DNA from 3 places in the Bradyrhizobium sp. 179 genome. Region 3 is predicted to be linked to each of the others. Evidence: predicted binding sites of a transcription regulator. Region 3 holds the regulator's gene; each other region holds the start of a gene.
The links. The regulator LexA, encoded in region 3, represses DNA repair genes until DNA is damaged. The targets are predictions, from matches to a motif close to TGTTCNNNNTGTGTTCNG.
Positions count from the first base shown of each region.

Region 1: a site for LexA is predicted at 3,096-3,113, ahead of IVB12_RS25915 (DUF3072 domain-containing protein). Genes of this name have one in related genera too.
Region 2: a site for LexA is predicted at 5,202-5,219, ahead of recA (recombinase RecA). Genes of this name have one in related genera too.

Region 1 is NZ_JADPJR010000108.1:208,624-219,147, forward strand. It holds gene IVB12_RS25885 (HWE histidine kinase domain-containing protein) at 1-1,363, shown strand, start outside; gene IVB12_RS25890 (hypothetical protein) at 1,454-1,675, opposite strand; gene IVB12_RS25895 (hypothetical protein) at 1,816-2,073, shown strand; gene IVB12_RS25900 (hypothetical protein) at 2,168-2,410, shown strand; gene IVB12_RS25905 (hypothetical protein) at 2,628-2,795, opposite strand; gene IVB12_RS25910 (hypothetical protein) at 2,813-3,034, opposite strand; gene IVB12_RS25915 (DUF3072 domain-containing protein) at 3,150-3,344, shown strand; gene IVB12_RS25920 (DUF6496 domain-containing protein) at 3,435-3,755, shown strand; gene IVB12_RS25925 (hypothetical protein) at 3,762-4,124, opposite strand; gene IVB12_RS25930 (Do family serine endopeptidase) at 4,400-5,941, opposite strand; gene IVB12_RS25935 (hypothetical protein) at 6,199-6,411, opposite strand; gene rpe (ribulose-phosphate 3-epimerase) at 6,624-7,361, opposite strand; gene cbbX (CbbX protein) at 7,358-8,287, opposite strand; gene IVB12_RS25950 (ribulose bisphosphate carboxylase small subunit) at 8,386-8,793, opposite strand; gene IVB12_RS25955 (form I ribulose bisphosphate carboxylase large subunit) at 8,804-10,264, opposite strand; gene fba (class II fructose-bisphosphate aldolase) at 10,296-10,524, opposite strand, start outside.
Region 2 is NZ_JADPJR010000028.1:29,065-39,588, reverse strand. It holds gene gcvP (aminomethyl-transferring glycine dehydrogenase) at 1-2,403, shown strand, start outside; gene IVB12_RS05825 (hypothetical protein) at 2,551-2,928, opposite strand; gene IVB12_RS05820 (hypothetical protein) at 2,932-3,918, opposite strand; gene recA (recombinase RecA) at 4,022-5,110, opposite strand; gene IVB12_RS05810 (DUF2798 domain-containing protein) at 6,447-6,704, opposite strand; gene IVB12_RS05805 (hypothetical protein) at 7,242-7,487, shown strand; gene IVB12_RS05800 (hypothetical protein) at 7,484-7,738, opposite strand; gene IVB12_RS05795 (hypothetical protein) at 7,846-8,139, opposite strand; gene IVB12_RS05790 (PaaI family thioesterase) at 8,510-8,974, shown strand; gene IVB12_RS05785 (pyrroloquinoline quinone-dependent dehydrogenase) at 9,020-10,524, opposite strand, start outside.
Region 3 is NZ_JADPJR010000009.1:192,573-203,096, reverse strand. It holds partial or broken gene IVB12_RS02790 (ComEC/Rec2 family competence protein) at 1-409, shown strand, start outside; gene IVB12_RS02785 (hypothetical protein) at 550-984, opposite strand; gene lexA (transcriptional repressor LexA) at 1,552-2,253, opposite strand; gene glp (gephyrin-like molybdotransferase Glp) at 2,431-3,642, opposite strand; gene IVB12_RS02770 (hypothetical protein) at 3,864-4,070, opposite strand; gene IVB12_RS02765 (HAD family phosphatase) at 4,229-4,852, opposite strand; gene IVB12_RS02760 (alpha-hydroxy acid oxidase) at 4,869-6,002, opposite strand; gene IVB12_RS02755 (S41 family peptidase) at 6,322-7,659, shown strand; gene IVB12_RS02750 (EAL domain-containing protein) at 7,742-10,462, opposite strand.

The sequences.
Region 1 (10,524 bases), on a different contig from region 3:
GGAGGTTCTGCTCAAGACCGAGATCGCGGTCATCCTGGTCGACGTCTGCATGCCCGAACTCGACGGCTTCGAGCTCGCCGCGATGATCCGCGAGCATCCGCGCTTCCAGAAGACCGCAATGATCTTCATCTCTGCCATTCAGGTGAGCGACATCGACCGGTTGCGGGGCTACGAGATGGGCGCCGTCGACTACGTTCCGGTGCCTGTCGTGCCGGAGGTGCTGCGCGCCAAGATCAAGGTGTTCGCCGAACTCTATCGTAAGACCCGCGAGCTCGAACGACTGAATCAGGAGCTCGAGGACCGCGTCCGCGCACGCACCGCCGAGCTGGAGAATTCCACCGCCAAGCTTCGCGAGAGCGAGCAGCGGCGCAGCATGGCAATCGCCGCCGGCAAGATGGGGTCTTGGGATTGGGACTGGATCACCGGCGACTGGATGTGGGACGAGGGACAATATCGCATCTTTGGGGTTAGCCCGGAGAGCTTCGAGGTCAACCCGGCCAACGTTCAGGCGCTGTTGCATCCCGATGACGTCGATCAGTTGCGCAAGGCGATCGCCGAGTTCAACAGCGGCACGCGCTCCTATGAAACGGAGTTCCGCATTGTGCGGCCCGATGGTGAGGTACGCTGGTGCGTCGGCACAGCGGCCGCAACGGTCGACCATAGCAGCCGCGTGGTGCGGGTGAGCGGCGTTACGGTGGACATTACCGAACGCAAGCGCGCCGAAGAGCAGCAGAACCTTCTCGCGCGGGAAGTCGATCATCGCGCCAAGAACGCGCTGGCATTGGCGCAATCGATCGTGCGCCTCACCCGTGCCGACGAGGTCAAGGCCTATGTCAATGCCGTCGAGGGACGCATCAATGCGCTCGCGCGCGTGCACACCATCCTGTCGCTGTCGAGCTGGCAGGGAGCCGAGCTCTCCAAGCTGATCGACGAGGAGCTGGCACCCTACTCGCCGAGTGGCCAGATCAGGTTGGCGGGCCCCGAGGTTCAATTGCTGCCGACGACTGCCCAGACACTCGCGCTCGCTCTGCACGAGCTTTTCACCAACTCGGCAAAATATGGCGCGCTTTCGACGCGATCCGGGCGGCTCATGATCGGGTGGCAGGTCGATGACGAGCTCCTCACGCTGACCTGGGAGGAAACTGGCGGCCCGCTCGTCAGGACGCCGAAATCCCGAGGCTTCGGAACGCGGAGCCTGCTCGCGAGCGTCGAGTCCCAGCTCGGCGGACAGGCGAAATTCGATTGGCGCGCTGAGGGACTGTTGTGCCGCCTCGAGGTACCCTTGACACGCAAGCCGGCGGCGACGGCACCGAGCAAATTTGATGCCGCCGCGGCGGCCGAGTTGCAGCGCGCATCCGGTTAGAGCGTTTTCCAGCGAAGTGGTGACCGGTTCGCGTCAAGAAAACGCGTCAAGCCAAGAATCGAGAGCTTCCCTCAATCGGAACGGAGAGCTTTAGCCGGACGCCGTGTTCGTCATGCGCTGCTCCGTCCTTGGGTCGCGCGCGATGCGTCCTTCGAGCCAAGCTTCCGTTCGAGCGAGATCACGCAACGCCTTCGCGTAGCGCCGGGCCGCGCTTCGCTCCGCGCCGCGCGGGAGCTTGCGCGCCTTGCGCAAGATGTCTGCGGCCGCGTTGCGATAGGCCAGCGAGCGGTACAGAAAGACTACCTTGCCCATATCCAATGTCCCGTGTTGATGGCGCTCATGTTCGCAAGCCGGGCATGAACGTCGGATGAAGCTGGCGATGAAAATTCCTTCATCCAGATGGAACCAATGACTATTGCGCGCGTTTGCGGGCCAAATCGGGACATAGTTCCATGCGCGCGAAGAAGTCGTCGGGCCTGGTCTCTCCCACCGGCCTCATCAAGCTGATGACACATGCGATGATGGGTGCAGCCCTCGGCCTCGCCTTCAGCCTCACACTCATTCTGTCCAATCCAGCCGTCGCCAATCTGCTGAGTCATGGCGGAAGCCAAGCCGCTCTTGGGTTCGCTCTCACACTGGGGACGACCTTCGCGATCGGCGCGACGCTCACGGGCATCGTGTTCATCCTGGAAGAGAACAAGCAATCTTGAAGCGCGCGTGACCCTAGGGGAAGCTTTGTCGGGAACTCCTGCGAGGAACGGCAGTTGGCCGCCTGCGTCAATTTAACTCAGGGAGTTCCTCCATATGAAAACAGTCAAGCTCGCCTTCGCCGCAATGTTGGCAACCGGCCTCGCTGCCGCGCCGTTCGCCGCGCAGGCGAAGTCGCACAAGGCCAAACATGGATCCTCAATGTCATCGTCGCAGACCACGGGCGCGAACACCAAGTCCTCCAAGGGTGCCGATCCCTCCGGTCAAGGCGGCTCTGGCCCCGGCTCCGACCAGGGCGGCACGATGACGAACAAGGGTGGCATGAGCAACACCAAGTGAGCTCTGCGCGGTAACGTGAGAGTCCCGCGTTCAGCGCGGGGCCTTCACCAAAGCACGATGACGATTCATCCAGTCCCTCGCGCCATAAAGCGCAATGAGATTGGATGAACCGTCATTGCGCTTCAGATTGTTGTTTGAGCATCATCTTCTCGGAAAACCGCTACTACTTTAGCGCCACAGGTCGGCGCGCTGACCAGCGTATCGCCGCCGGCCCGCTTCACCTCTTCCAGGCATAGCGATCGCCGCATAAAGCCTCGCGCAACATCGCGGTCACGCGCCGGCGCGTCATCACGTCGGACGAAGGAACGTTGCCGCAGATTTCGTCCGGCACGGCCCGCACAGCGCGGCCCGTTAGGTGTCCGAGGGCATCGACAATCGGCAGCATGTCGCTTGCGCGCACGCTTAGTGACCGGCCAACACGCGCGCCGCCTTGTCGACATTCTTCACGGAGCGAAGACGCATCTGGCCGCGGACGTCAGGCAGGACGTCACCGCCCCCAGCCGCCTTCCATTCATCGATCAGCAGGTTGATTTTCCGGCGCAGATCGATCTGCGCCAGAGTTCGTTCGGTGCAGTCGCAATCGCCGTTGACGAGATCGCGCACAGACGCCTCGACCTCGGCCATTTCCAACCTCAAGGCGCTGATTTTACGCCGAATTTCGTTAATTCTGTTGTCCATGGCTTGTTAGAACAAAATAAGAACATATAGTCAAATCATGTTTTCAAACCGGAGGAGCTACATGCAGGTTCAGGCCAAATACGACGCCAGGGTTTTTCTTAGTGAGCAGATGACACGGGCGCAGGGACTGAGATTGAAGCGGCTGAGCGAAGAAGCGTATCAGCCGACACAATATGCGCGGGATCTCTCCTTCGCCGAGGCTGCGCGGCGCATCCAGGTGCTGGAGGCGGAGATCGAACTGGCGAATTCGTTCTAAGGCTGGCTTCACCGCCGGGAACATTGCAGGCGTGCTGTTCGGAACCATGCCGGTGTCCGACGGTTCTTCCTCGGCCAAGGGAGAAAAGGCATGGCACGTAAGGCAAAGAAGCGCCGCTACTCGCGCAGCTCCGGCAGCGATGTCGAAAGCGAGATGCGGCGTTACAAGAAAGGTACCGCGAAGAGCGGACGTGGCGGTCGCGGCGGACGCGTGAAGAGCCGCAAGCAAGCGATTGCGATCGGACTGTCGAAGGCACGCAAGAAGGGCAAGAAAGTCCCGAAGAAGGCCTCCAAGCGGAAGACGTCCAAGAAGAAGACGTCCAAGAAATCTGCCAAGAAATCTTCCAAGAAATCTTCCAAGAAATCTTCCCGGGCATCGTCAAAGCGCAAATCCACCAAGCGGTCGCGCTGACCTCGGTCAGATCATGCTGCCCGGCATGAAGCAGCGGATCGAAATCCCGAACGCAGTCTTCACCGGCCACACCATGGTGCGGCCGGCGCGGTTCGGCTCGGTGATGACGGCTTCATCCGGCACCTCGACCCATTGCCCGTCCAGCCGAACACGGTAATGCCCGTTGTGCGATTCCCAATCGGGATCGGAGACGGCAAAGCCGTCCGCATCCGAGCAGCACGGACCGAGGTGGCTGCGCAGGCTGTCGAACCATGGCTTCAGGGGCGAGTTCGCATAGCGGCCATCGTCGCGCCCGAGCGCGTTTCCTGCCGGCAGGATGAACCACGCGACGAGCAGCGTACTTATCAGCGAGAGCTTCAATCGATCCATGTCGGCACCGATCAAATGCGAACCACCGGCCAGTTCCACAAAGCGGTCGGGGGGTTCGAAGTTCCACGCTCGCAAACCCGATTCACGGCTTCATTGCCGCCGAGCAGATGCGCGGCCAGAAAGTCTGATGGCCGAACACGGCTTTTTCGGACGAACCGGGTCACCCACCCTGCCGTTAACGAGAATGTTATCGGTGGCCCGTGGGGGGTCTTGGATACGAATGCGAAAGGCGGCCGGAAGGCCGCCTTTTTGGATTGAAGCGATCCAAGCTCGCCTTACGCCAGTGGCACCGCGACGAATCGGGTGGCATCCGCGCTTCTGACCTGCAACAGCACGCTGCGCTTGCCGGACGATTTGGCCTGCGCCAGCTCCGAACGGACTTCGGCGACATTGCTGACAGCCTTGCCACCGACATTGAGGATGACGTCTCCGGTCTGGATGCCGCGCTGCGCCGCCGGTCCTTCCGGATCAACCTCCGTGACGACGACACCCTCCCGGCCGGCGCCCTGCACATCGCCGGCGGGAGCCAGACCAAGCCCAAGGCGCGGCGTGCCGGCGCCCGGCGGCACCTTGCCGTCATAGGCCTTGCCCTGCGCCTGCCGTTCGTTCGGCAGCTCGCCGAGCGCCAGCGTCACAGTCTTGCTTTCGCCCTTGTGGAAGACGTCGAGCTTGACTGAGCTGCCGGGCGCCAGGGTGGCGATGGTGCGGGCGAGATCGCGGGAATCCTTGACCGCCGTGCCGTTGACCGCGGTGATAACGTCGCCCGCCTCAATGCCGGCCTTCGCCGCCGGGCTGGCGGGTTGCGGATTGTCGACGATCGCCCCGCGCGCCTCCTTGAGGCCAAGGCTGTCGGCAATATCCGGCGTCACCGGCTGCACCTGCACGCCGAGCCAGCCGCGGGTGACTGCGCCCTTGTCCTTCAATTGCGCCACCACGAGCTTTGCGGTCGTGGCCGGAATATCGAAGCCGATACCGACCGAGCCGCCTGAGGGCGAGAAGATCGCGGTGTTCACGCCGATCACGTTGCCGCTCATATCGAAAGCCGGACCACCCGAATTGCCCTTGTTGATCGGCGCGTCGATCTGGATGAAGTCGTCATAGGGACCATTGCCGATGTCGCGGCCGCTGGCCGAGACGATACCCGCGGTGACGGTGCCGCCGAGGCCGAATGGATTGCCGACCGCAACGACCCAATCGCCGATGCGCGGCTTCTGGTCGGAGAATTTGACGAACGGAAAATCTTTCTTGCCCTCGACCTTGATCAGCGCGAGATCGGTCTTCGGATCTGTGCCGACGACCTTCGCGGTATAGGTCGTGCCGTCGTCCATGGTCACCTGCACGGACTCGGCGTGATCGACGACATGGTTGTTAGTTACGGCATAACCGTCGGCGGAGATGAAGAAGCCGGAGCCTTCGCCCGTGATCATTTGGCGGCGCTGACGCGGCATGCCGTTCATGCCACCCGGAAAGCGGAAACCGAACTGCCGCGAGAACTGGTCGAGCGGCGAGTCTTCGTCCGAATCCATCCGGTTTTGTTGCAGCATCGCGCTCTTGTCGTTGCTCTGGTCAATTCTGACCCGCACCGAGATGACGGCGGGTTTGACCTTGGCCACGAGATCGCCGAAGCCCGGCGGGGTCGCAGCCGTTTCGGCGGCCTGCGCCGGCGCGGCGAAGGAGGTTATCCCGAACGGCAAAGCGCCGGGAGCAGCCGCCAGCACGGCCGCGCCAAGCGCGGCCACGGTGCCGAGCAGCGCGAGCCTGCGCGTTCTCAGGATCTTGCGGGAGGTGGTGATGTCGGAATTGACGCGATCGTTCATGTCGAGATGTCCATGTTGAGCAGCTGTCGCCTTGCGCCCAACATGGTCGTTGCCACCTTACGGCGTCCCGTCCACGCGATTAAATCTTGGCAAAGATTTGGGGACCGGCCAGCGCGGCGAGACGATCAACGAAGACGATGCGGTCTGCGCGAAGCTTCAGCGCCCGATCTGGCAAGACATGTCGGCCGGGCTCTCGATCCGCACGGTCGGCCTGTCGGTCGCCCGCGCCGACATTGAGCCGAGCCGGCCCGCCACCGTCACGCCGCGGCAGGTGACTTCCAGGCCACGGCTTCCGGGGCGTCCTCGCCGCCTTGTGCATTGCACGCGTCGAAATGCGCCTTGAGCTCGACTTCCGCGAGATATTCGAAATGTTCGGCTTGGCCGAGAAGCTCCCAGTTCTGGAGCGGCCTATAGGCTGCCTGCTGACGACAGAGGGACGCGAGCGCCCGGTAGCGACGTACGTTCTCCATGAGACCCTCCCTCGCATTCCCAGGGCTTATTGCCCCGATTTGCGTCAGGCCGATGGCGGTCATGCAAAAGTTTTGCTGCGCCCGCCGCGCGCCAGCCTCGGTTAGTTCTAGCAAATGCGGAGGGGAGCCAAAGTTCCAGTCGGCGCGGATTCGCACGCTGAATTCTCGCCGCCCGCCAAGGCAGGCGTAGAGGCGGCGATCGATGACGTAGTCTACCGGACAGGGCCTCCATCGCTTACGCGCATCCGCTGCGCAGACCTGTCTTGCGGCTTTGGAAGCAAGCTGGCGTCGGCGGCGGCGCGAATGGCCGCAATATTGGCCGCGTATTCCGCGGCGCCTTTGCCGCGAAACACCGCGGAACCCGCCACGAGCGTATCGGCGCCCGCGGCAGCCACGGCAGCAGCATTGTCGCGCGTGATACCGCCGTCGACCTCGAGCCGGATCGGCCGGTTGCCAATCATGGTCTTGATCCGTGCGATCTTCGCCAACTGGGAGTCGAGGAAGGACTGGCCGCCGAAGCCGGGATTGACCGTCATCACCAGCACGAGGTCGAGATGATCGAGCACATATTCGATGACACTCTCCGCCGTCGCCGGACACAGACTCACGCCGGCTTTCCTGCCGAGCGCGCGGATCGCCTGAAGCGAACGATCCAGATGCGGGCCGGCTTCTGCGTGCACCGTAATGACGTCCGCACCGGCCTTCGCGAACGCCTCGAGATAAGGATCAACAGGCGCGATCATGAGATGCACGTCGAAGACCTTCTTCGTCAGCGGCCGGATCGCCTTGATGACGTCGGGGCCAAAGCTGATGTTGGGCACGAAGTGTCCGTCCATAACGTCGCAATGGATCCAGTCGGCCCCGGCCGCATCGATCGCCGCGATCTCCTCGCCGAGACGCGCGAAATCCGCCGCCAGAATTGAAGGAGCAATGATCACCTCTCTCGTCATGACCTTGCACTCCGCGCGTCGGCGCCGCCGCTGAAGACGCGGCTCGCCAGGACGTCGATGGGATCGATGGTTTCGAGGTCGGCGATGTCGAGCATGCGGTCGAGATCGGACACCAGACGATCGGCCTGCCGCAGGCGGATACGGTCAACGGCGTTGCGGATCGACCGCGCGTTGGAGAAGAACGGCTGGGTCCGGCGCAGCGCGATGTATTTTTCGAACGCCTCGCGCGCGGCCGCCGAGAAGCGATAACCGCGTTCCTTCAGCATCAGCTCGGCGATGACGAGCAGCTCGGCTTCAGCATAGTCTGGAAATTCGATATGGTGCGCGATGCGCGAGCGGAAGCCGGGATTGGAGGCGAAGAAGCTCGTCATCCGCTCGCCATAGCCGGCGAGGATCACGACCAGGTCTTCGCGCTGGTTCTCCATCACCTGGAGCAGGATCTCGATCGCCTCCTGGCCGTAGTCGCGCTCGTTGTCGGGCCGGTGCAGATAATAGGCCTCGTCGATGAACAGCACGCCGCCCATCGCCTTCTTCAATATTTCCTTGGTCTTCGGAGCGGTGTGGCCGATATACTGGCCGACGAGATCGTCGCGCGTGACCGAGATCACCTGCCCGCGCCGCACGAAGCCGAGGCCATGCAGGATCTTGGCCATGCGCAGCGCTACCGTGGTCTTGCCGGTGCCGGGATTGCCTGTAAACGACATGTGCAGCGTCGGCGGCGCGGAGGCCAATCCCGCCCGCTGCCTGATACGTTCGATCAACAGCAGCGAGGCGATCTGGCGCACGCGGTTCTTCACAGGCTTCAATCCGACCAGCTCCTGCTCGAGCTGTTGCAGCGTGTCGGTGATCCCGGCCGCTTCAGCTTCCTTCCGGAGATCGAAGTTGGTCTCGCTCTGTCCGGTTGTTGCGTGGGGAATATCCAGCATCGGCACCTCGAAGAAAAGAGCTTCGCCGCAAGGAAGCGGCGAAGCAGTGGTCCGCCAAGGAAACGGAGCAGGGAGTGCTCCGCGCGGAGAGGAATTGCTTACACGGACGCCTGAGCGGCCGGCTTTCGTACCGTGGTGTAGCGGATCGCGCGGCCGCCGACCTCGTGCCGCACCAGCTCGAACTCCGCCTCCTGCGGTGGCCGGTTGACGAGGAAGGAGATGCGTACCGATTCCCAGCCATGGCTGGAATCGAAACCGCTGATGCGGATGTAGCGGTCGCCGTACACCCTGCGGCACTCGGCGAGCTCCATCATCACGCCCGCGGCGTCCTGGAGATCGAACATCGGCAGGCCCCACATCTCCCAATAGGTGTTGCGGGGATGCGGATCGTCGGTGAACTCGATGTTCACCGCCCAGCCATTGGCGAGGCAGTACTGCACCTGGCTGTAGATCTGGTCGTCGGTCAGATCGGGCAGGTATGAGAAGCAGCCCTGGGTCAGTTTCATGTGAATCTCCTCAAACGGTTTCCAGCGCCGTCGGCACGAAGTCCGGCGTGTCGGTGGATTGATAGTTGAAGGTGACGTCCTTCCAGACTTCGAGCGCGGCCTTCAGTGGCGTGCAGGTCTCGGCCGCCTTGGCGAGGATCTCCGGCCCTTCGTGGATATAGTCGCGGCCCTCGTTGCGGGCGAGGATCATCGCTTCCAGCGCCACGCGATTGGCGGTCGCGCCGGCTGCAATGCCCATGGGATGGCCGATGGTGCCGCCGCCGAATTGCAGCACGACGTCCTCGCCCAAGAGGTCGAGCAACTGGTGCATCTGCCCGGCATGGATGCCGCCGGAGGCCACCGGCATCATCTTGTTCAGGCTCGCCCAGGATTGGTCGAAGAACAGCCCGTGCTCGAGCTTGGTTGGATTGAAGTCCTCGCGGCAGACGTCGTAGTAGCCGCGCGTTGTGTGGGGGTCGCCTTCGAGCTTGCCAACCACCGTACCGGCATGAATGTGGTCGACGCCGGCAAGCCGCATCCATTTGGCGATGACGCGGAACGACACGCCGTGGCTCTTCTGCCGCGTATAGGTCGAGTGGCCGGCGCGATGCAGATGCAGGATCATGTCGTTGCGCCGCGCCCACTTGGCCATCGACTGAATCGCGGTGTAGCCGATCACGAGGTCGATCATGACGATGCACGACCCGAGCTCTTTGGCGAACTCGGCGCGCTCGTACATGTCCTCCATCGTGCCTGCGGTGACGTTCAGGTAGGTGCCCTTGACCTCGCCGGAGGCCGCCTGCGCACGGTTCACCGCCTCCATGCAGTAGAGGAAACGGTCGCGCCAGTGCATGAAAGGCTGCGAGTTGATGTTCTCGTCGTCCTTGGTGAAGTCGAGCCCGCCCTTCAGCGCCTCGTAGACCACGCGGCCGTAATTGCGGCCCGAAAGCCCGAGCTTCGGCTTCACGGTCGCGCCCAGCAGCGGCCGGCCGAACTTGTCGAGCCGCTCGCGCTCGACCACGATGCCGGTCGCCGGTCCCTGGAACGTCTTCACATAAGCGACCGGGAAGCGCATGTCCTCCAGCCGCAGCGCCTTCAGCGGCTTGAAGCCGAACACGTTGCCGATGATCGAGGCCGAGAGGTTGGCGATCGAGCCCGGCTCGAACAGATCGAGGTCATAGGCGATGTAGGCGAAGTAGGAGCCGGGCGAGCCCGGGACCGGATCGACGCGATAGCATTTCGCGCGATATTTCTCCGCGGCTGTCAACCGATCGGTCCACACCACGGTCCAGGTCGCGGTCGAGGATTCACCGGCGACCGCAGCCGACGCCTCGATCGGGTCGACGCCCTCCTGCGGCGTCACGCGAAACAGCGCGATGACGTCGGTGTCCTTTGGCGTGTAGTCGGGCTCCCAATAGCCCATGCGCTTATATTCCATCACGCCCGAGCGATATCTTTCCTTGCCGCGGACGGTTCCTGCGTGTGCATTCATGACTCTCTCCTGCTCTTCTCTCTCTGAACGACTAGGCTGCGACCGGTTCGCGGGCGTCGATGCGCGGATCAAGTTCGCCGGCGCGATAGCGCCGCGCCATCTCGCTCATCGGAACCACCTTGATCTTGCTCGCGTGGCCAGCCGTGCCGAACTGCTCGAAGCGCTCGCGGCAAAGCTCGCGCATCGCATCCATCGCCGGCTTGAGAAACTTTCGTGGGTCGAATTCGGAGCGCGCCTGCGCGGCGACCTTGCGGAACACC
Region 2 (10,524 bases), on a different contig from region 3:
GCCGAAGCCATGGCGCTCGCCGAGCGGCACTCACAGGTGAAGGCAAAAGCCTTCTTCGTCGACAAGGACGTGCATCCGCAGACGCTCGCGGTGATGCGCACCCGCGCCGAGCCGCTCGGCTGGAGCCTGATCGTCGGCGATCCCCTCACCGATCTCGCTAAGAGTGACGTGCTAGGTGCGCTGCTGCAATATCCGGGCTCGTCGGGCGCGGTGCGGGACCTGCGTCCCGCGATCGCGACACTGCGCGCCAAGGGCGCGCTCGCGATCGTCGCCGCCGATCTGCTGGCACTGACGCTGCTCGCCTCGCCCGGCGAGCTAGGGGCCGACATCGCGATCGGCTCGGCGCAGCGCTTTGGCGTGCCGATGGGCTATGGCGGACCGCATGCGGCCTATATGGCGGTGCGCGACGCGCTGAAGCGCTCGCTGCCCGGCCGCATCGTCGGCCTCTCCGTGGATTCGCGCGGGATGCCGGCCTATCGCCTCGCCCTCCAGACCCGCGAGCAGCACATCCGCCGCGAGAAGGCGACTTCCAACATCTGCACCGCGCAGGTGCTCCTCGCCGTGATCGCCTCGATGTACGCGGTCTATCACGGCCCCGAGGGCCTGACGCAGATCGCGCAAGATGTGCATCGCCGCGCGACCGTGCTCGCCACCGGCCTGCGCAGGCTCGGCTTTGCGCTCCAGTCGGAGACCTTCTTCGACACGCTCAGCGTCGATGCTGGCGCCAAGCGTGCCGAGATCATTGCGCGCGCGACCGCCGAGACAATCAATCTCGGCATCAGTGAAACCGCGCTTCGCATTGCGCTCGACGAGACCACGACGCCTGCAACGGTGGAAGCGGTTTGGCGCGCCTTCGGCGGCACACTCGCCTATGCCGAGATCGACGCCGAGACGCGCGAGGCGCTGCCGGACGACTTGAAGCGCACGACCGCTTTCCTCACCCATCCGGTGTTCCATGCGCATCGCTCGGAGACCGAGATGCTGCGCTACATGCGCAAGCTCAGTGATCGCGACCTCGCGCTCGACCGCGCGATGATTCCGCTGGGATCCTGCACCATGAAGCTGAACGCGACCACCGAGATGATGCCGCTGACCTGGCCGGAGTTTGCGACGCTGCACCCGTTCGCCCCGCGCGAGCAGGCCGCCGGCTATCACGCGCTGTTCGCGCGGCTTGAAAAGTGGCTGTGCGACATCACCGGCTATGACGCGATCTCACTGCAGCCGAATTCCGGCGCGCAAGGCGAATATGCCGGGCTGCTCGCGATCCGCGGCTATCATGCCGCGCGCGGACAGAGCCACCGCAAGATCTGCCTGATCCCCTCCTCCGCTCATGGCACCAACCCGGCCTCGGCCGCGATGGTCGGCATGGACGTGGTGGTGGTCGCCTGCGAGAAGAACGGCGACGTCGACGTTGGTGATCTCCGCGCCAAGGCCGAGAAACATTCGAACGACCTCGCCGCTGTGATGATCACCTATCCCTCGACGCATGGCGTGTTCGAAGAGCACATCCGCGAGATTTGTGACATCGTCCATGGCCATGGCGGCCAGGTGTATCTCGACGGCGCCAACCTCAACGCGCAGGTCGGGCTGTCACGGCCCGGCGATTACGGCGCCGATGTCAGCCACCTCAACCTGCACAAGACCTTCTGCATCCCGCATGGCGGCGGCGGCCCCGGCATGGGCCCGATCGGCGTAAGAGCACATCTCGCCCCGTTCCTGCCCGGCCATCCCGCGACCAAGGCGGATGCACCGGTCGGCCCGGTGTCGGCCGCGCCGTTCGGCTCGGCCTCGATCCTCACGATCTCCTACATCTATATCTTGATGATGGGCGGCGAAGGGTTGAAGCGCGCGACCGAGATTGCGATCCTCAACGCCAATTACATCGCGGCAAGGCTCGATCCGCACTTCCCGGTGCTCTACAAGAACGCCAAGGGCCGTGTCGCGCATGAGTGCATCGTCGATCCCCGGCCGCTAAAGACGACCTCAGGCGTCACCGTCGACGACATCGCAAAACGCCTGATCGATTATGGCTTCCACGCGCCGACCATGAGCTTCCCGGTGCCGGGCACACTGATGATCGAGCCGACCGAGTCGGAATCGAAGGCGGAGCTGGACCGCTTCTGCGACGCCATGATCGCGATCCGGAAGGAGATCGCCGAGGTCGAAGCCGGCCGCTTCAAGATCGAGGCCTCGCCGCTGCGCCACGCCCCGCACACCGTGCACGATATCGCCGATGATGCATGGAATCGCGCCTACACCCGCAGCGAGGGCTGCTTCCCCGCGGGCACCTCGCGCAGCGACAAGTACTGGAGCCCGGTGGGGCGCGTCGACAACGTCTATGGCGACCGTAACCTCGTATGCTCCTGCCCGCCGGTGAGCGATTACGCGGAAGCCGCGGAGTAGCGGCTTACGGCGCGATCAACGAACGGGCATCGGCGTCCCAACGCCAGAGCCGTTCGTTGGTCAGCTCGGTACCACCCCACCAACGTGTGAGCGGGTTGCGGCGCCACAAATCGTCTTCGCGGGCTACAAGTGAACGCCCGAGCTCTGTCAGCGTGACCTTCCACTCGCTCTCGCCGCGGTACTGCCGCTCTCATCGCCGCAACGGTCAAGCAGCCACAGCAAAATCAACTGCGCATTCGGCTCAGGTCCTGTCCATAATTCGACCGATTCGTATTCCGCCATCAGCTCGATCAATCCACGCCCCGTCATCCCCGAATTTTCAAGACGCCAGGATGGTGTGTCGTCCAGCCAATGGAGGCTATGCGGCTGCGTTGTGCGTGGCGCAAAGAACGCCTCGAGTTCGGCATCCGACGGCAGCGGTCCCCAGACCAGCCGACGCTCGATCGCAATGACGAGATCGGCGAGACCGGCGCGTTGTATCCCGCCGGCAGTGGACGAGTCTGTTGTCACAATGAACCGCGTCATGCCTCAGGGCCTCGTCAAACCAGGGCCGTACCGCCACAGCCGGTCGTTGGTCAGATGCGTGCCGCCCCACCAGCGATCGATCGGATTGTGGCGGCTGAAATCATCCTGATGGGCCAGGACGGCTTTACCGAATTCGGTCAGCGAAAGGCGGCTGCGCAGATAGACTTTATGCCGAGCCCTCAAATTCTTAAGGTCGATTGTGCGCAGTTCCTCGCCCAAACCGGCCACTGCGGGATTGGGGCCGAGCGCCCGCCCCTCGAGCAACCAAGCCAACTCGGTCTCTCCGAACACGAACGTGCGCCGATGCGAGCGCAGGTGAAACAACGAATTCGTGTTCGCAAACCCTCTGGAAAGAAGTTCCAGAAATCGCATCTCCGTCGCACCAAGCCCTGTCGAGGGTGACGGCAGTTCTGGCAGCAGATTGAGCAAAGCCGGCCTCAGCATCGGTAATGCACTGAGGTCGCTGTGGAGGAGATTGACGCAGCTTTCCGGTGTCGGTTCGCAATAGGCCCGCCACGCCGCCTCGGCGGTCCCGAATTCCCTGGCAGAGACATTAAAGGCGGGAATATGCGACGCAGACTTTCGCAGGTTTTCGCCCCTCATCGCGATCAGATCGTCCACCACAAGGCGCACTTTGAGTTTTTGCGCCGGCCAGGAATGAGATCTGAGGTGATCGAGCAGCCAAATAAGTTGCAACTGATCCTCGGGATTTGGATCGAACCAGAGTTCGATCGCATCGTAAGGTTCGCAGAAATCGACAAGCGACAGATCTTTGCGACGACTCATGGCGCGAGGCCAATGGATGCCCCAGTCCGACCAGTGATCACCCGGCCCAAGACTCTCCGAACGTGCCGCAAAATAGGCCGCACGCATTTCAGGTGGAGGCACGGGTCCCCACTGAAAGCGAAACGAGAACATTATGACGAATTCGGCCAGTCTCGATCTTGCGAGAGCAAAGCCCGACGAACTGGTCAGGACCAGACGCTTCATCACACTACCGATCACGACAACGCAAAACGAAACGGGCGCTGACGACGTCGGCAACTCAACGTCCTCAGCGCCCGCTCCTCGCGAAAATTCTTCGCGGTAAGTCTTACTCCTCCGTCGGCTCCTCGCCGTCGGCGTCGCGCTCGGGGGTGCCGGCGAGAATCTGCTCGGCGATCAGGCCGGAGTTCTGGCGGATCGAGGTCTCGATCTTGGCGGTGATGTCGGGATTGGCCTTCAGGAACGCCTTGGCGTTCTCGCGGCCCTGGCCGAGGCGCTGGCTGTCATAGGAGAACCAGGCGCCGGATTTTTCGACGATGCCGGCCTTGACGCCGAGATCGAGGATCTCGCCCATCTTGGAGACGCCCTCGCCGTACATGATGTCGAACTCGACCTGCTTGAACGGCGGCGCCAGCTTGTTCTTCACCACCTTGACGCGGGTGGTGTTCCCGACGACTTCGTCGCGCTCCTTGATAGCGCCGATGCGGCGGATGTCGAGGCGGACGGAGGCGTAGAACTTCAGCGCGTTGCCGCCGGTCGTGGTCTCGGGCGAACCGTACATCACACCGATCTTCATGCGGATCTGGTTGATGAAGATCACCATGGTATTGGACTTGTTGATGGAGGCCGTGAGCTTGCGCAGCGCTTGGCTCATCAGGCGGGCCTGCAAACCCGGCAGCGCATCGCCCATTTCGCCCTCAAGCTCGGCCTTCGGCACCAGCGCTGCGACCGAATCGATCACCAACACATCGACCGCGCCGGAGCGCACCAAAGTATCGCAGATCTCCAGCGCCTGCTCGCCGGTGTCGGGCTGCGAGATCAGGAGCTCATCGATGTTGACGCCCAGCTTGCGGGCATAGACCGGGTCGAGCGCGTGCTCGGCGTCGATGAAGGCACAGATGCCGCCCTTCTTCTGCGCTTCCGCCACCGTATGCAGCGCCAGCGTGGTTTTGCCCGAGGATTCCGGCCCGTAGATCTCGACGATGCGCCCCTTGGGCAGGCCGCCGATGCCGAGCGCGATATCGAGCCCGAGCGAGCCCGATGACACCGCCTCGATGTCCATGGACCGGTCGTTCTTGCCGAGCTTCATCACCGAGCCCTTGCCGAACTGACGCTCGATCTGGGAGAGCGCGGCGGCCAGAGCTTTACTCTTGTCCATGGAAGATCCTTCGACGATACGCAAGGCAGTGGCGGACATTGGGTCGTGCTCCTTATGGCGAGGATTCGCTAGGGGGACAAACGATTGAGATGCGGGCCGGCAATAAAAGCAATGTACCCCATTTGTTCTAGGTTCGCAATATGTTCTTTCCGAGAGTCCCTAATTCACTCACCGCCTGAATCGAAAAGGGGCCGCCTTTCAGCGACCCCTTGCCGGTTACAATCTCGTTTCGGGATGAAATGCCAGCCCCGGCGGGAGCCATCGTACCGGTACCCCGATGCCAAGTGGATTCCGGGCAACTACCGTTCGTATCACTGTCCTATCTGCCCAGGATCTCTCGCTTAGCCGTCACAATCCTTAATCCTGAGGCACCGAACCTTTTCGCGGTCTATGGCCTTCTTCGGGAGGAGACTGCACCTCCGGAGCCTCTGCCATGACTGAAGACGCACACCGAGACGTCATCGGGCGCAATCCACTCCTGAGGCCGCGCAGGAGGAGAGATGATCAAGTTCGAGCGCAAGGAGAACGCGTTCCGCAAGAAGGACCGCGACGAGCGCGCCGCCGAGCTGCGGCTGCCCTGGGACGAGGTCAAGCTCCACTAGCGCTCGCCAGGGCCCGCTGCGCACGGCTGCCGTGAACCCGAGGGAACCAACATCGCGCGTCGGGGTGCGCTTCTCGCTCGATTAAGGTGTCACATACCTCCGGTAAGTCATTGATGGAATGACGAAATCATCCCAGAGCCTACTGTGCATGGGGTTGTTTTTCCATTTTTGAAAGACAAAGCGCCGGTTCATCATCGGCAAACCGCGACGATACGGACCCCGGTCGCTCCCGCACCTGCGCTTGCGCTGCCTTACAGCACCGCCAGCAGCACGAGGCTGATCACCAGCACGACGAAGCCAGCCGCCGTCGCGGCGGCGAATGACCGCTCTACGTTATCCATGATGCCACCCCGTTGCCGCCGCGCCACGTTCCCCCATGGCCGCGCCGGACGGTGTGGAATCTTGCCGACCCGTGTGTCGCCAGTTGTGCGGCCGGATGTCGAAATTGGGACGGGCGCGGGGCCAGTCTGCGGCCTCGCGACCGCGACTTTCACTGACACCCGTCAGGCGCGTGTCAGCCTGATCGCCTATTCTCGTCGTGCTCGGTGGACCAACACTGGGCCTCCATACCCAGCCGACGACCCCGCTCCCCCGAGCGGGGTTTTCTGTTTGCGGCCCATGGACGAAGGCGATTGCCGACGCGGCTTCGATTTGGCCCTGTCAGGCTGTCGTAAGCCGAACCGGCTAGGGTCGCTTGGCTATGGTGTTGCAGCCCAGCACCTCAGCCTCCAATAACTTTCTCCCCGCTTGGCTCTCCCCAGGCGGGGTTTTTTTCATGCCTGCCGGCCGGGTCGCAGGTCCTTCTCCTCGCGCGTCAGCCGCAGCGAGACGGCGCGGATCGCGGGCGCAGCCAGCAGCACGATCGGCAGCATCGCGGCCCATGCGATCAGCCACGAAACCATCCAGTGCCCGAGGAAGGCCATCGCGCTCCCCGCGGGAACGCTGGCGATGCCGGCCGCGATCAGCGAGGTCAGTCCGGACTGGATGATGCCGAAGACGAAATGGGAGTAGCGGCGGGGAATGCCGAGCATGAGGCGCCCATGGTTTGCCTGCCGTCATGAGGCCAAGCAAGGCACATGCCGTCGGCGCGATGGACTCCGTGGTTCTCCGACCATGAACAGAGTTCCCTTCCCGCGCGCGAGGCCACGATGGGTTTACCGGCAGATTTTGCTTGTCCCCCGGAATATGACGGCGCCCAACATGCTGCAGGCATGGAAAGTGAGTCATGGGAGGTGACCATGAATCACAGGGGTGTCGAATTCACCGTCGCCAGGACGGCAATTCCCGGAATCTGGCACTGGCGATTCCGCATCGGTGAGCAGATCAAGATCGGCCGAACCTCGATTTGTTGGCGATTCGACGGGTGCAGCTGCGCATCGACCGCGAGCTCAAGGCGATCGAGCGCAAGACGGCCTGAGCAAGACCGCCGGTGAGATCAAGCGGCTAGTGCGGCGCCTCGCCAGGGGCGTATCCCGTAGCCGCCCGGAATTGATCTGATCGGGGTTTGGGATTGCACTGCGCGCCCGTGGCCTTGGGGGTTGGGCCGTCACGCGTGATCGGTGCCAGCCATGCCGCTCTACTTCTTTCGAATCCGGAACGGCCGTTATTCCGGCTGCGCGGACCAGGCGAGCGAATTTGCCGATCGCGACTCGGCCTGGAAGGAGATGACCAGCGTCTGCGCCGACATGGCCGCCGGGATCGCCCGCAAGCTCCAGGAAAATTCCGAATGGCACATGGAGCTGCTGGACGAGGCCAAGGAGCCGGTATTCCGGATCCGCATCGTCGCAGAAACGCTCGAAAAGGTGAGACCCTAATCCGCGCTGGGCAGCCGCCGCATGGTGAATTCGATGTCGCCGCCGGGCAATTCGCGCCAGCTCTCGACCGCGCTCATATAGCCCGCCTTGGGGTAGCGGGCGAAGAAGGCCTCCGCCCTCGCCCGTGCCGCTGCGCGTGGCAGCGTGAAGGTCTCGCGCAGATAGCCGTCGCCGGTCGCGTGGTCCGGCTTGCCGCCCATCTTGCGCCGGCGCGCCATCCGTTCGGCGAGATCCCGCGGACGATCGGCCATGTCCCGCCCTCCTCTACGCAAATACGCTCTTGCGAGATGTAAGAGGCCTGTGGGGCAAAGAGGAGTCCCCGGCCGGAGGCGTCCACCGCCTCCGATCGGCGGAAAGGTCAATTGGCAGCCGTGCCGGATTTCTTCTTCGGCGCACTGGTCGCGGCCGATGCCTTCGGCGCCGCCGACTGCTTCGGCGGATCGGAGCGCATGCCGCCCCAGGGATCGTTGGAGGCCTTGGAGTCCGGAATCTTCTTCAGCGTTTCCTTGTAGGCCTTTTCACGTTCGGCTTCCGCAGCCTTCTCCTCGGGGCTCTTGCTCGGACCGTCCTGCAGCAAATTGAGATTGGGCATTTGCGCATAGGCCGGTCCCGCCAGCACGGCCAGCACCGCGGCCATACGGAAAAGCTTCATCATTCGCTCCTTGATCATCCACGAAGCGCGGATCGCCCGCGCCTTGTCGTCCTTGTGGCGGCCGACCGCAAGCTCAGGGCCGCATAGCCGCTAGATCCGGTCCGATCTGCATGATTTCGGCGCATGTAGCCAGTCGTCCCAGATCGGGCCGCATCTGGTGCAGCCGTTCAGCGCAAGGGCGAGCGCGGCCAGACAAAAGACCAGGACACATCGACGCAACATCATCCACCCTACCCAAGCAAGGCCATCATATCGGGCAAAGTCGGGCATTTTCAAGCCGACGCGGCCGGCAGCAGACCGGGTGACTTTGCCGCGCCGATGCGCGCAGAATGAGACCAAACATCCGGCAACAATGGAGGGAACGACAGCAATGCAAACGCAGCCAGACGTCGAGTTCGGCATCACCGATGCGCAACGCATCCTCGGCGAGGTCTTTGCACCCTGGGTCCAGGATCTCGACCTCTCGGTCGAGCGCATCGAGCACGCACAGCCAGCGAATGCGCCGGACTGGCAGCCGGGCGCGCTCTTGCGCATGCCGTTCTCGGAACGGCTGTGCCGGAACGGCGGCGTGGTCTGCGGCCAGGCGCTGATGGCGCTCGCCGACACCGCGATGGTGATCGCGATCCTCGCCGCCAATCGCGGCTATCGTCCGATGACCACGGTCGACCAAACCACGCATTTCATGCGCGCAGCCTCCTCGTCGGACGTGCTGGCGGACGCGCGCGTGGTGCGGCTCGGCCGCACCATGAGCTTCGGCCGCGTCACGCTGCTCTCGGCCTCCGACAACAAGCCGGTTGCGATGGTGTCGAGCGCGTTCGCGATGCTGCCGGGGTGAGCACGCGCGATGTGAACGATAGTTCGCATCGCCTCCATAACACGATCATGATCGCGTGACACGACGGCGGTGGCGCCAGCGCAGGCCCGTGATCACAAGCGCGACGACCGCGAGCGCGATGGCTGAGAACGCCGCAAGAAAACGTCCACCGGGACGATCGACGGTGCGTGACCACAACGATGGCCCCTCGCCCGGCCGCGCCAGACGAAACGCAACGACGCTGTCGCCGATCGACGTGCCTGCCTCGGAGTGGCCGCCGGCGCCGATCGCGACATATTGCTCCCCCTGCCAGAGATAGGTCATGGGGTTGGCGACGCCCGGGACGGGCAACCGGCCCTGCCATAGCTCCCTGCCGCTCTGCGCATCGAAGGCGCGCAAATAGGCGTCCATCGCTCCGGTGAAGACGAGCCCGCCTGCGGTGACCGCGAGCCCGTTGACGAGCGGCGCGCCCCAGGGCAGCGGCACGCCGAGCGGCGCAAGATCCTCGGTGGTGCCGACCGTCGAGCGCCAGAGGATTTTTCCGGCCTTCAGATCAACCGCGACCATCTCGCCCCATGGCGGCTTGTTGCAGAGCAGGCCGAGCGGCGACGTCACCATGGCGCGCGTCATCGCGAACGGCGTGCCACGCTGCTGGCCGAAATCGTGACCGGGCGGCGGATTGAACCCGACGGCGTCCGCGCGCGGAATCAGCTTGATGAGATGAACGGCGCGGCTGGTGTTGGCGTAGAGGACCTGGCTGACCGGATCGAAGGCCGCACTGCCCCAGTTCACCCCGCCACCGGTGAACGGAAACAACAGCGTGCCCTGCACGGAAGGCGGCGTGAACAGGCCCTCATTGTGAGCCTCCGCGAATTGGCGCTCGCAGGACGAGCGACGCAGTGCAGGTATTAGCGAGAGCGCATCGTCGGTCGAGATCGTCTGCGACGTTAGTGGCGGTACATGCGTCGGGAATGGCTGCGTTGGTGATAGCGCCTCACCTTCCGCGCCGCCCTGCGGCACGGCGCGCTCCTCGACGGGCCACACCGGCTTGCCGGTGTCGCGATCGAGCACGAAGACGAAACCCAGCTTGGTCGGCTGGATCACGACGTCGCGCTCGCCATCACCAATGTCGAGGCGCGCCAGCGTCGGTTGCGCCGGCAGATCGTAGTCCCAGACGTCGTGATGCACGGTCTGAAAGGCCCATACGAGCTCGCCGGTCTCAATCTGCAGCGCGACTACCGAATTGGCGTGCTCGTTATTGCCCGGCCGCCTACCGCCCCAGAAATCCGGCGAGGGCGACGACGTCGGCAGGAACACGAATCCGCGCCTGTCGTCGACCGACATCGGCGCCCAGACATTGGCGTGACCGGCTTCGATGCCATCGCGCTTGAGCGGCTCGAAGGTCCAGCGTGGCTGGCCGGTTCGCGCATCGAACGCACGCACCTGGCCGCTCGGCGCGTCGACGCGGCGGTTGTCACCGATTGCAGACCCGACCACGACGACACCGCGGCCGACCGCCGGCGGCGAGGTGATCTGGAATTCGCCCGGCCATTCCAGGGTCATTCCGATAT
Region 3 (10,524 bases):
TCCGCGCGATGCCGGGAGTAGCTCGCTGGCTGACGGCGTGTCGTGCGATGAGTCCGGCTGTGTGACGCCGCTTGCCGACGGTCGGCTGGTCGCGCTTTCCCTGCGCATCGATGCGCTGGCTGAGGATTGCAGTCGTGCCGCGCTGGTGGTCACGACGCGCCCCGCGCCGCCCGATTGCGCGGCGATGGTGGTCGACCGGCAACGTCTCGCCAGCCAAGGCGCGCTGGCATTGACGCAGCGTGGTGACGGCTTTGCGATTCAGGCGGTGAGAGCAAGAGGCACAAGCCGTCCCTGGCTGCCGGCCGGCGCCGGCGAGGGTGATTTCGACGGCAGCCTTGTGCCGAGGACGGCCGCGGCCCGCAACCGGGATGCAACGCCGGCGGAGACCGACCTGCAGGTCGACGATTAGGCGCCGGACGATTAAAAACAAACGCGAAGAGTAGGTCCGGGTCCGACCGGACGTTCCGCAGCATTAAATCTTACCATCTCGCCGGCCTCGGCCGGCGATGGCAATTTCAATCCTGGCCCGACCCCGCGGGCGGGGACGGCTCAGCCAATCGGCAAGCGCGTGATCGTCGACCGGCTATCGGCGACGATCTGCGGCTTGTGCTCGCGCTCGCTGACCGGCTGCGTCACCGGCAATTGCAGCACGGTTGCGCGCTGGCCTTCGACGAGCTGCGTCACCAGCACGTATTTGCCGTCGGGGAATTCGATCGCGTCATGATGGCGGTCGGGTATGTGCGGATCGATCTTGCCGAACTTGCCGACGCGGGAGTTGATGGTGCGCGTCCAGATCCAGCGATTATCGTAACGGACGTTGTCGGCGAAGGCGAGCTCCGTTCCCGGCAGCAGGCAGACGGCCACGGTCGGATCGGCCGCGGAAGCAAAGCCGCGCGTTGAGGTGCCGCGGAACGTTGTCGACACGATCGTCTCGCCGACTTCGGCGGGGCGAGATGCAACGGCATGCAGGCTGTAGTCACACATCGGGTGCTCCTCATTCGAAGATAGCAACCCGCGCCTCCTTCGGAGGCGCAAGCCTCTATCAGAGTGGAAGCACGTAACGCTCTGCTCCGTTGTAGGCAAATCTGCGGCTGGCGTTGCCGGACGCGATCACATTATCTTTCCCGAAGCCATAGGAACAAAGCTCGCTTCAGTGCATTCGGCGGATGCGAGCGCCCGTGGCCTACGGGCGCCGACCAGGGGAATGTGGCCAGCTTCGCCGTGGCTGTCGGTCGATGGCAGTTCGGGCGTTGCGGAAATGCTCGCTCCCTGCGTGCGCCGACTTGCGTGCGTGGTGCTGCAATTGAGTTGCGAATGCTTGCGCGGCCGATCAAGCGATCAGCACGCTGCGAAGGCGCTTAAGGCGATCCTGCACATCGTAATCTCCTAAGATCTCTTCACAAGCGATGAGTGCTTGGGGCCGCATGCCGAGGATGGAGCGCCGGAGAGAGGGGCCGGATAATCTGCGCAAGACCAAAAGACTATCCAGCTGGAGCGGACCGTCGTCCGCTCCAATCGGAATCATTGGTATCGAATGACCGCTAGCTCGTCTCAGTACTTGCGGTACAGCCCGATCAGCTTGCCCTGAATCTTCACCCGGTTCGGCGGCAGGATGCGCACCTCATAGGCGGCATTGGCGGGCTCGAGCGCGATCGACGCCCCCCGGCGGCGGAAGCGCTTGAGCGTCGCTTCCTCGTCGTCGATCAGGGCCACCACGATGTCGCCGGTATCGGCGCTCTCGTTACGCTGGATCAGCGCCATGTCGCCATCGAGAATGCCAGCTTCGACCATCGAATCGCCGCGCACTTCGAGTGCGTAGTGCTCGCCTGAGCCGAGCATGTCGGGCGGCACGCTGATGGTGTGACTGCGGGTCTGCAACGCTTCGATCGGCGTGCCGGCCGCGATGCGACCCATCACGGGCACCGCAACGGGACGCTCGCCCTCGTCCGCGGAAGAACTGGAGCTCGCGCGCACCTTGCCGAGATTGCCCTCGATGACGCTCGGCGTGAAGCCGCGGCGGCTGCCGGCGGCGGCCTGGAGCTCGGGCAGCTTGATCACCTCGATGGCGCGGGCGCGGTTGGGCAGGCGGCGGATGAAGCCGCGCTCCTCGAGCGCAGTGATCAGGCGATGGATGCCCGATTTCGAGCGCAGGTCGAGCGCATCCTTCATCTCGTCGAAGGAGGGCGGCACGCCGCTTTCCTTCAGACGTTCGCTGATGAACCGCAGAAGCTCGTATTGTTTGCGCGTTAACATCTCGACCAAAGTCCCCCGGTTGATGTCGTTCGATTCCGAGACGCTGAATTGGAGCGGTAGACCGCTACATGCTCGAAACAAATCATGAACGGACACTATATGTTCCATATGTGTTCCGCAACTGCTTAATTTACCGTGAACGCGGCAAAGTTCGCGGAACGCGTGTAGTGGATGCGTTCAGACGGGCAGGCGCAGCACCTCGCAAGGCGAGCCGGCCTCTGCCTTCGGAGCGAACGGTGCGCGGACGAGAAGTGCCTGTGCTGCAGCGAGATTCGCAAGCAGCGAGGAATCCTGGTGATCGACGGGAAGGGCCACCAGCGTGCCGTCGTCGCGCGTCTCCAGATGTGCGCGCAGATAGTCCGCGCGCATATCGTTTGCGTCCACATCGCGGCCGAGCACGGCGCGCTCTTGTCGGTGATGAATCACGGATCGTCCCGACAAGGCGCGAATCAGCGGCACCAGGAACAGGAAGGCGCACACGTAGGATGACACGGGATTACCCGGCAGGCCGATCACGCGCATCCCGCCGAGCCGCCCATGCATCATCGGCTTGCCCGGGCGCATCGCGATCTTCCAGAACGCCATCGCGACGCCTTCGTCCCTCAGCGCCTGCTGGACCAGATCGTGGTCGCCGACCGACGCGCCGCCGCTCGTGACCAGGATCTCGGCGCCGCTCTCGCGGGCGCGGCGGATGCCGGCAGTGGTGGCCTCCAGCGTATCGGCGACAATGCCAAGGTCGATGGTATCGGCCCCCTCGCTGCGGGCGAGCGCGTGCAGGGCGTAGCCGTTGGAATAGACGATCTGGCCGCGACCGGGCGTGGTTCCCGGCATTACCAGTTCGTCGCCGGTGGCGAGGATCGCGACCTTCGGACGGCGGCAGACGGCAAGCTGCGGATGATTCATGGCGGCGGCGAGTGCGAGATCGCGCTCGGTGAGACGGGTTCCCTTGCGCAGGAGCAGGTCGCCTTCGGAGAAGTCGACGCCCGCGGGGCGGATGTGGCGGCCGGCAATGGCGGCTTCCTTGATCGTGATGCGCTTGCCGTCCGCAACCGTGTCCTCCTGGATCACGACTGCGTCGGCACCGTTGGGAATGACGCCGCCGGTGAAGATCCGCACGGCTTCGCCGGGGCCCAGCGTTCCCGCGAATGGACGACCCGCCGCCACCTCGCCAATCAAGGTGAGCGCACTATCGAGCTTTGTTGCATCGCTCGCGCGCACCGCGTAGCCGTCCATCGCCGACATTGCTTCCGGCGGCTGTGTGCGCAGCGCCGCGACATCGCGTGCGAGCACGCGATGATAGGCCTCGTTGAGGGAAACCATCGCTTCAGGCAGCGGCTCCGCACCTGCCAGCACCGCGGCAAGCGCGTCAGAAACCGGCATCAAGGCCAAGGGCGGAAACTCCTGCTGAGCATATCGGCAATGGGCGGCGAAAGTTCTAGCCGAGTGCAGGCGTGAGGCAAAGGCGCCGACAGGATGATTTATCCTGCGTGATCTCCGTCATGAAGAATCGTGCGCAGACCGGTCACGGCATGATCCGGAAGGCGAGACAGACCGGTACGAGGATAGCCATGGCGAGGACGACAAGGATGAGCGCCACGGCCAGCATCGGATCAACTCTGCGTCTGTTCGCCCGAACTGACGCCGGCTGTCACGTCCGGAGCTTTGGGGCTTTGATCCTTGTCCGGCAGCGGATCGGCCTGCGACTTTAGGTCGGCGGCCTTGCTGATCAGCTTGGCGGAGAGGCGCGAATCCGAGGTGGTCTTGGCGAATTCGAGCAGCAAGGAGGCTTGCTTTGTGAGGTAGGCTTTGCCCAGCACGAGAATAAGTCCGATGTAGACGTCCCAACGGACTCATAGAGTCCGGAGGGAGGTATTCCGTTCCCGGAACTCTGTACAAAAATGTACAAAGTGAATTGGTCCCTACCCGAGCGGATTTGGGTGCCCGGAACCCGACCCGATCCGGTCGGCATCGGTGGTCAAATTCCCAACGCTAGCAAGGCCTTGCCGACATCACCGGGCGAGGTGACATGCACCGCCGTCAGTCCACGCGCTCGCGCCCCCTCGATGTTCTCGGCAAGGTCGTCGAAGAAGACGATTCGGCTGGCTGGCAGGCCGATCGCCGCCACGACATGATCGAACGCCTCTGCATCCGGTTTGCGCAGGCCGATGCTGGACGACAGATAGAGCTCGCGGAAATGCCCGAGCACCCCGGCATATTCCTTCGAGAAATAGTCGACATGTGGCCGGTTGGTGTTGGAGAAGGCATATAGCGGCACCTGCTTCGCCGCGCGCGGCAAGAGCTCGGCGATCTCAGGCATCTCGCCGGCGAAGATCGCGTTCCATCCCTCCAGAAATTGCGCGTCGGAAATGCCGATCCCGAGCGATGAACGCAGCGATTGGAAATAATCCTCGTCGCTGATCTTGCCGACCTCGTGCAGCCGGTAGGCCTCGTCACGCACATAGCGTGCGACGATGGCCTCGGGCTGGCAGCCCGCATGCCCCGCCCAGCAGGCGATCGCCTTGGAGAAATCGATATCGAGCACCACGCGGCCGAGATCGAACAGGAGCGCATCGGCGCTACCGGGGGAGAGTGAGGTCATCGCGTTCTTTCACTTTTCAGTATCGGTAGGGCTCGTGGTCGAACAGCGGGAACGCGCTGAACACGCTCGGCGCATTCGTTGCGGTCGCCTGATGCAGGCAGGATTTGTCGACTTCGGCGAACGAGGTGGCACCCAGGAGGCCGAGGCAGCGCAGCACTTCGTCCTCCAGCAGTTCCAGCATTCGCATCACGCCTGCTTCGCCGGCCGCGGCCAGCGCCCAGCATTGCAGCCGGCCGATGCCGACGATGTCGGCGCCGGCCGCGATCGCCTTGACGATGTCGGTGCCGCGGCAGAAGCCGCCATCGACCATGATCTTGGCGCGGCCCTTCACCGCCTCGACGATTTCAGGCAGCACATGCATGGCGCCGCGGCCGTGATCGAGCTGACGGCCGCCATGGTTGGAGACGTAGATCCACTCGACACCGTGATCGATCGCGATCTGAGCGTCCTCGGCGGTGGCGATGCCCTTCAGGATCAGTGGGATCCTGAACTTGTCCTTGATCATCTTCACCGTCCGCCATTCCAGACCCTTCTGGAAATCGCCGCCGGTCGCGCGCAGGCGGCTTTCGCGAACGTAGCGCTTGGCGATGTCACGTTCGCGACGGCTGTAATGGGCGGTGTCGACAGTCAGGCAGAACGCGGCATAGCCGTTCTTCTCGCTCCGGCTGACGACATCGGCGACGAAGGCATCGTCGCCGCGGACATAGAGCTGATAGAGCCGCAGCGCGTCGGGCGCGGCCTCGCCGGTCTTCTCGAGCCCCGGCTCGGACACCGAGCTCAACATGTGCGCCGCACCGAAGGTGCCGGCGGCGCGCGCGACGCTTGCCGCGCCATCGGGATCGAAGATCTCCAGCGCACCGACGGGGGCGAGCACCACCGGCAGCCGCATCCTGCGGCCGAACTGCTCGACGGAGCCGTCGACCTTGCGAACGTCGCGCAGCACGCGCGGGCGGAAGGCGATCTCGTCCAGCGCCATGCGGTTGCGGCGCATCGTGGTCTCGGTCTCGGCAGCGCCGACGATGTAGTCCCAGGCATTCTGGTTGAGGTTGGCGCGCGCCTTCCGGATGAACTCGTGCAGGTTCTGGAACGGCTCGTTGCTGGCGCCGAGTTCGACGTTCCTGTCCGGCCGGATGCGGGGCGCGTCATTCATTGTTGTCCTCCCGAGAATTTGAAGTCTTGTCGCCATCGCCTAGCGTGTCCGGCCCTCCAAAACCATCCTAAAATCGCATAGCTGCGAGGCGTGGGCGGCCGACCGATGCCGCGTTGCGCGAAGCGGTTTCGGAACGTTGCCAAAAGTTTAAGCCGAAGCGAAGGGATTTCGCCGGCGTACCGCCGCCGGCCTTCCAGGCGGCCTTGAAGAAACCAGAATGGTGTTGTGAGAGGTGACCTGGATCGCCATTTGCATGGCGGCTTCCAAGCCCGAGAGATAAGCCCTCAACAGAACCGCTAAGCAAAAGGCCAGCCTATCCATGCGGAAAACCCTGCTGTTCCCCCTGGGCGCGCTCACGGGAGTGTGTCTGACCCTTCTGGTAGCCAGTCCCCACGGCAGCGTGTGGGCGGCACGGGCGGCGGCGAGCGCGGACGATGCCTATTCCCAGCTCAATCTGTTCGGCGCAGTGTTCGAGCGGGTCAAGGCGAACTATGTTGAGAAGCCCGACAATGCCAAGCTGATCGAAGGCGCGATCACGGGCATGGTGACCTCGCTCGATCCGCACTCGCGCTACATGAATGCCAAGGCCTGGACCGAGATGCAGGAGACCACCTCCGGCGAGTTTGGCGGGCTCGGCATCGAGGTCACGATGGAGGATGGCCTCGTCAAGGTCGTCTCGCCGATCGACGACACGCCGGCCTCGAAGGCCGGCATCATGTCCGGCGACCTCATCAGCAAGATCGACGGCGAGGCCGTGCAGGGCATGACGCTCGAGCAGGCCGTCAACAAGATGAAGGGGCCGGTCGCCACCAAGACCAAGCTCACCATCGTGCGCAAGGGTGCCGACGCGCCGCTCGACGTCGCGATCACCCGCGAGATCATCCATGTGCGCCCGGTGCGCTTCCACGTCGAGAATGGCGACATCGGCTATATCCGCATCACCTCGTTCAACGAGCAGACCACCGACGGCCTGAAGAAGGCGATCGCGTCGGTCTCCAAGGAGGTCCCTCCGGAGAAGCTCGCAGGCTATGTTGTGGACCTGCGCAACAATCCCGGCGGCCTGCTCGACCAGGCCGTCTCGGTGTCGAGCGCATTCCTCCAGCGTGGCGAGGTCGTCTCGACCCGCGGGCGCAATCCGGAAGAAACCCAGCGCTTCACCGCGCATGGCGGCGATCTCACCAAGGGCAAGCCGCTGGTGGTTCTGGTCAATGGCGGCTCGGCGTCGGCTTCCGAGATCGTGGCCGGCGCCCTGCACGATCACAAGCGCGCGACGATCATCGGCACGCGCTCGTTTGGCAAGGGCTCGGTGCAGACGATCATTCCGCTCGGCGCCGGCAACGGTGCGCTGGCGCTGACCACGGCGCGCTACTACACGCCGTCGGGCCGCTCGATCCAGGCCCAGGGGGTCGCGCCCGACGTCGAGATCCTCCAGGACGTGCCGCCCGAGCTGAAGGGCCGGATGGATACCATGGCGGAGTCCCAGATGCGCGGGCACCTGTCGGCCGCCGATGGCACTGAGCAGACCGGTTCCCAATCCTACGTCCCGCCGGAGGAGAAGGACGACAAGGCGCTGCATGCGGCCTATGACTTCCTTCACGGCGTCACCGCGAATGCCGTCGCCGCCAAGCGCGCGACGAAGGCTGCGGTGCCGAACTAGACCTGACGGCCTTCAGACATGGATCGCCCGGGAGCGGATGACCGCTTCTGGGCGATTTCGTTTGCGGCGCAGTCTTCGAAGCCTAACCGGCCTCGCGGCGTCGGCTCTCGCTGCCTTCGCGTCGGGCGAGACGGCTGCGATGCAGCGCGAACAGCTCCAGCATCTTGTCGGCCGGTTTTGCGGCGCTGAAAAGATAGCCCTGCATCTCCGAACAACCGAGCGCCCGGAGCAGACGCTGCTGCTCTTCGGTTTCGACGCCCTCGGCCGTGGTGGTCATGCGGCGGGCGCCCGCTAAGTTGACGACGGCCTGGACGATGCTGGCGGAGCCGTCGGGGCCGGCGATGTCTTCGACGAAGCAGCGGTCGATCTTGATCTTGTCGAAGGGGAAGCGGTGCAGATAGCTCAGCGACGAGTAGCCGGTGCCGAAATCGTCCAGCGCGATGCGCACGCCGATGGCGCGAAGCTGGTGCAGGATCGCCAGCGCTGCTTCGTCGTCGCGGATCAGCACGGCCTCGGTGATCTCGAGCTCGAGCCGGCTAGCCGGGAGGTTCGAGGCGGCCAGGGCCGCCATGATCTTGAGCGCCAGCGTGCCGCTCTTGAATTGCACTGGCGAGACGTTGACGGCGAGGCGGATGTCGTCGGGCCAGTTGGCTGCGTCCCGGCAGGCGGTCGCCAGCACCCACTCGCCGATCTCGTTGATCAGGCCGGTGTCTTCGGCAATCGGGATGAACTCGGCTGGCGAGACCATGCCGCGCTCGGGATGGCGCCAGCGCACGAGCGCCTCGCAGCCGGTGATGCGGTCATCCTTCAGGCCGAGGCAGGGCTGGTAATAGACCTCGAGGCCGCCATGGGCGATGGCGTGACGCAGGTCGATCTCGAGCTGCCGCCGCTCGCGAACCTTAGCGTCCATATCCGGCTCGAAGAAGCGATAGGTGCGGCGTCCGGCGGCTTTGGCGGCATACATCGCCATGTCCGCGTTCTTCAGGATCTGATCGAGCACCTCGCCGTGTTCCGGCGCCAGCGCAATGCCGATGCTGGCGTCCGCGGTGAGATGATGGCCCATGCAGTCGAAAGGGGTGCGGATGGCCTGGAAGACCCGTGCGACGAGATCGTTGACCTGGTCCGGCGAGGTCACCGCGCTCTGCACGATGGCGAATTCGTCGCCCCCGAGCCGGGCCACGAAATCCGCCGGGCCGGCACAGCGGCGCAGGCTCTGCGCGATCGACTTGAGCAGCTCGTCGCCGACGAGATGGCCAAGCGCGTCGTTAACGCCCTTGAACTCGTCAATATCGATATAGTGCACCGCGATCTGTTCGCCTTCAGTGATGGCGGCCAGCTCTTGCCGCAGATGCTCGTGGAACATGGTGCGGTTGGGCAGATCGGTCAGCGCGTCGTAATGGGCGAGGTGGGTGATGCGCGCCTCAATCCGGCGGCGCTCGGTGATATCCTCATGCGTCGCCACCCAACCGCCGTCCGCAAGCGGCTCGTTGACGATCTGGATCGAACGGCCGTCGGAGGTGTCGACGACCATGGCGTTGCGCACATGGACGCCGCTCAGTACGCGCGCAACGTAGTCGTCGACATCGCCGGTGAACGAGCCCGTCGCTTTGCGATGGGCGATGATGTCGTGGAAGCTGCAACCGGGCTTCACGGTCGCAGCCGACAGCCCGTACATGTCGATGTAGCGTTGGTTACAGATCACGAGCCGCCGCTCGGAATCGAACAGCAGAAGGCCCTGAGTCATGTTGTTGACGGCGCGGTCGAGACGCTGCATTTCCAGCATCAGCCGTTCCCGCGAGAGGCGGTGCTGCTCCAATAGCTTGCGCACGATCGCGATCAGCACGCCCGCGATGGCGAGCGCAGAAGACGCGGCGACCGAGATCAGGATCCTAATCTGCTCGCGCCAGTCCGTCAGGGCCGCCGCGCGCGTCATGGTGGCCATGATCAGGATCGGGAAGTGGGGCAGGGCACGGGAGGAGATCAGCCGGTCTTCTCCGTCGACGGGGCTCACGAAGCGGCCGGCGAAGTGATCGAGCCCGAAAACCCTCTGTTGCGAGAACGGGCCGGTTTTGAAATTCCGTCCCATCAATTCGCTGGAAAGCGGATAGCGGGCGAGCAGCGTGCCGTCTCGATGCAGCATCGAGATCGTCGCGCCTTCGCCGAGCACGACGGAAGCGAAGAATTTCTCGAAATTAGCGGGCTCGATACCGCGCCCGACGACGCCCAGGAACTCGCCGTTCGGCCCCAGGATCTTGCGCACGATCAGGATGGTCCAGGCACCCGAGATGCGACTGTGCAGCGGCTCGATCAGCACGTCAGGCGAATGCGGATCGTATTTGAAGGTGCGGAAATAGGCGCGATCGGCAACGTTCACTTTCGGGGCGGGCCATGCCGTCGACGAGTTGACGAGATTGCCTTCGGCGTCGATGACGTTGACCCCGCCCATGTAGGGCAACGCCTCGATCTTCGAGCGCAGCATCCGGTGGACGTCCTGCCCCGACAGGCGCCTGCGATAATCCTCCGCGTCACGGATGCCCGTCGCGCGGACGTGGTCGACGAAATCCCGTTGGATGACCGCAAAATCCTGCAATTGCTGGTCGAAATGATGGGCGAGCATCAGCACGGTGTTTTCCAGCTCGCGGCCGGAGTTGCGCAGCGCACGTTCGCGGAAATTCTGCGCCATCAGCGTCGCGCCGACGGCGATCGCCGCGATCAGCAGCGTGCCGCCCACCACCAGCCAGCGGATCGGTCCGCTGCGCACGAAGGCCTGGTCAAAGAGGCGACTGCCGAATCTCGTCATCATGCTGGATCATTGCCGTGCACACGCCAGGATCAATTCCTGACCTCGAAAACACCCGTTGGTTT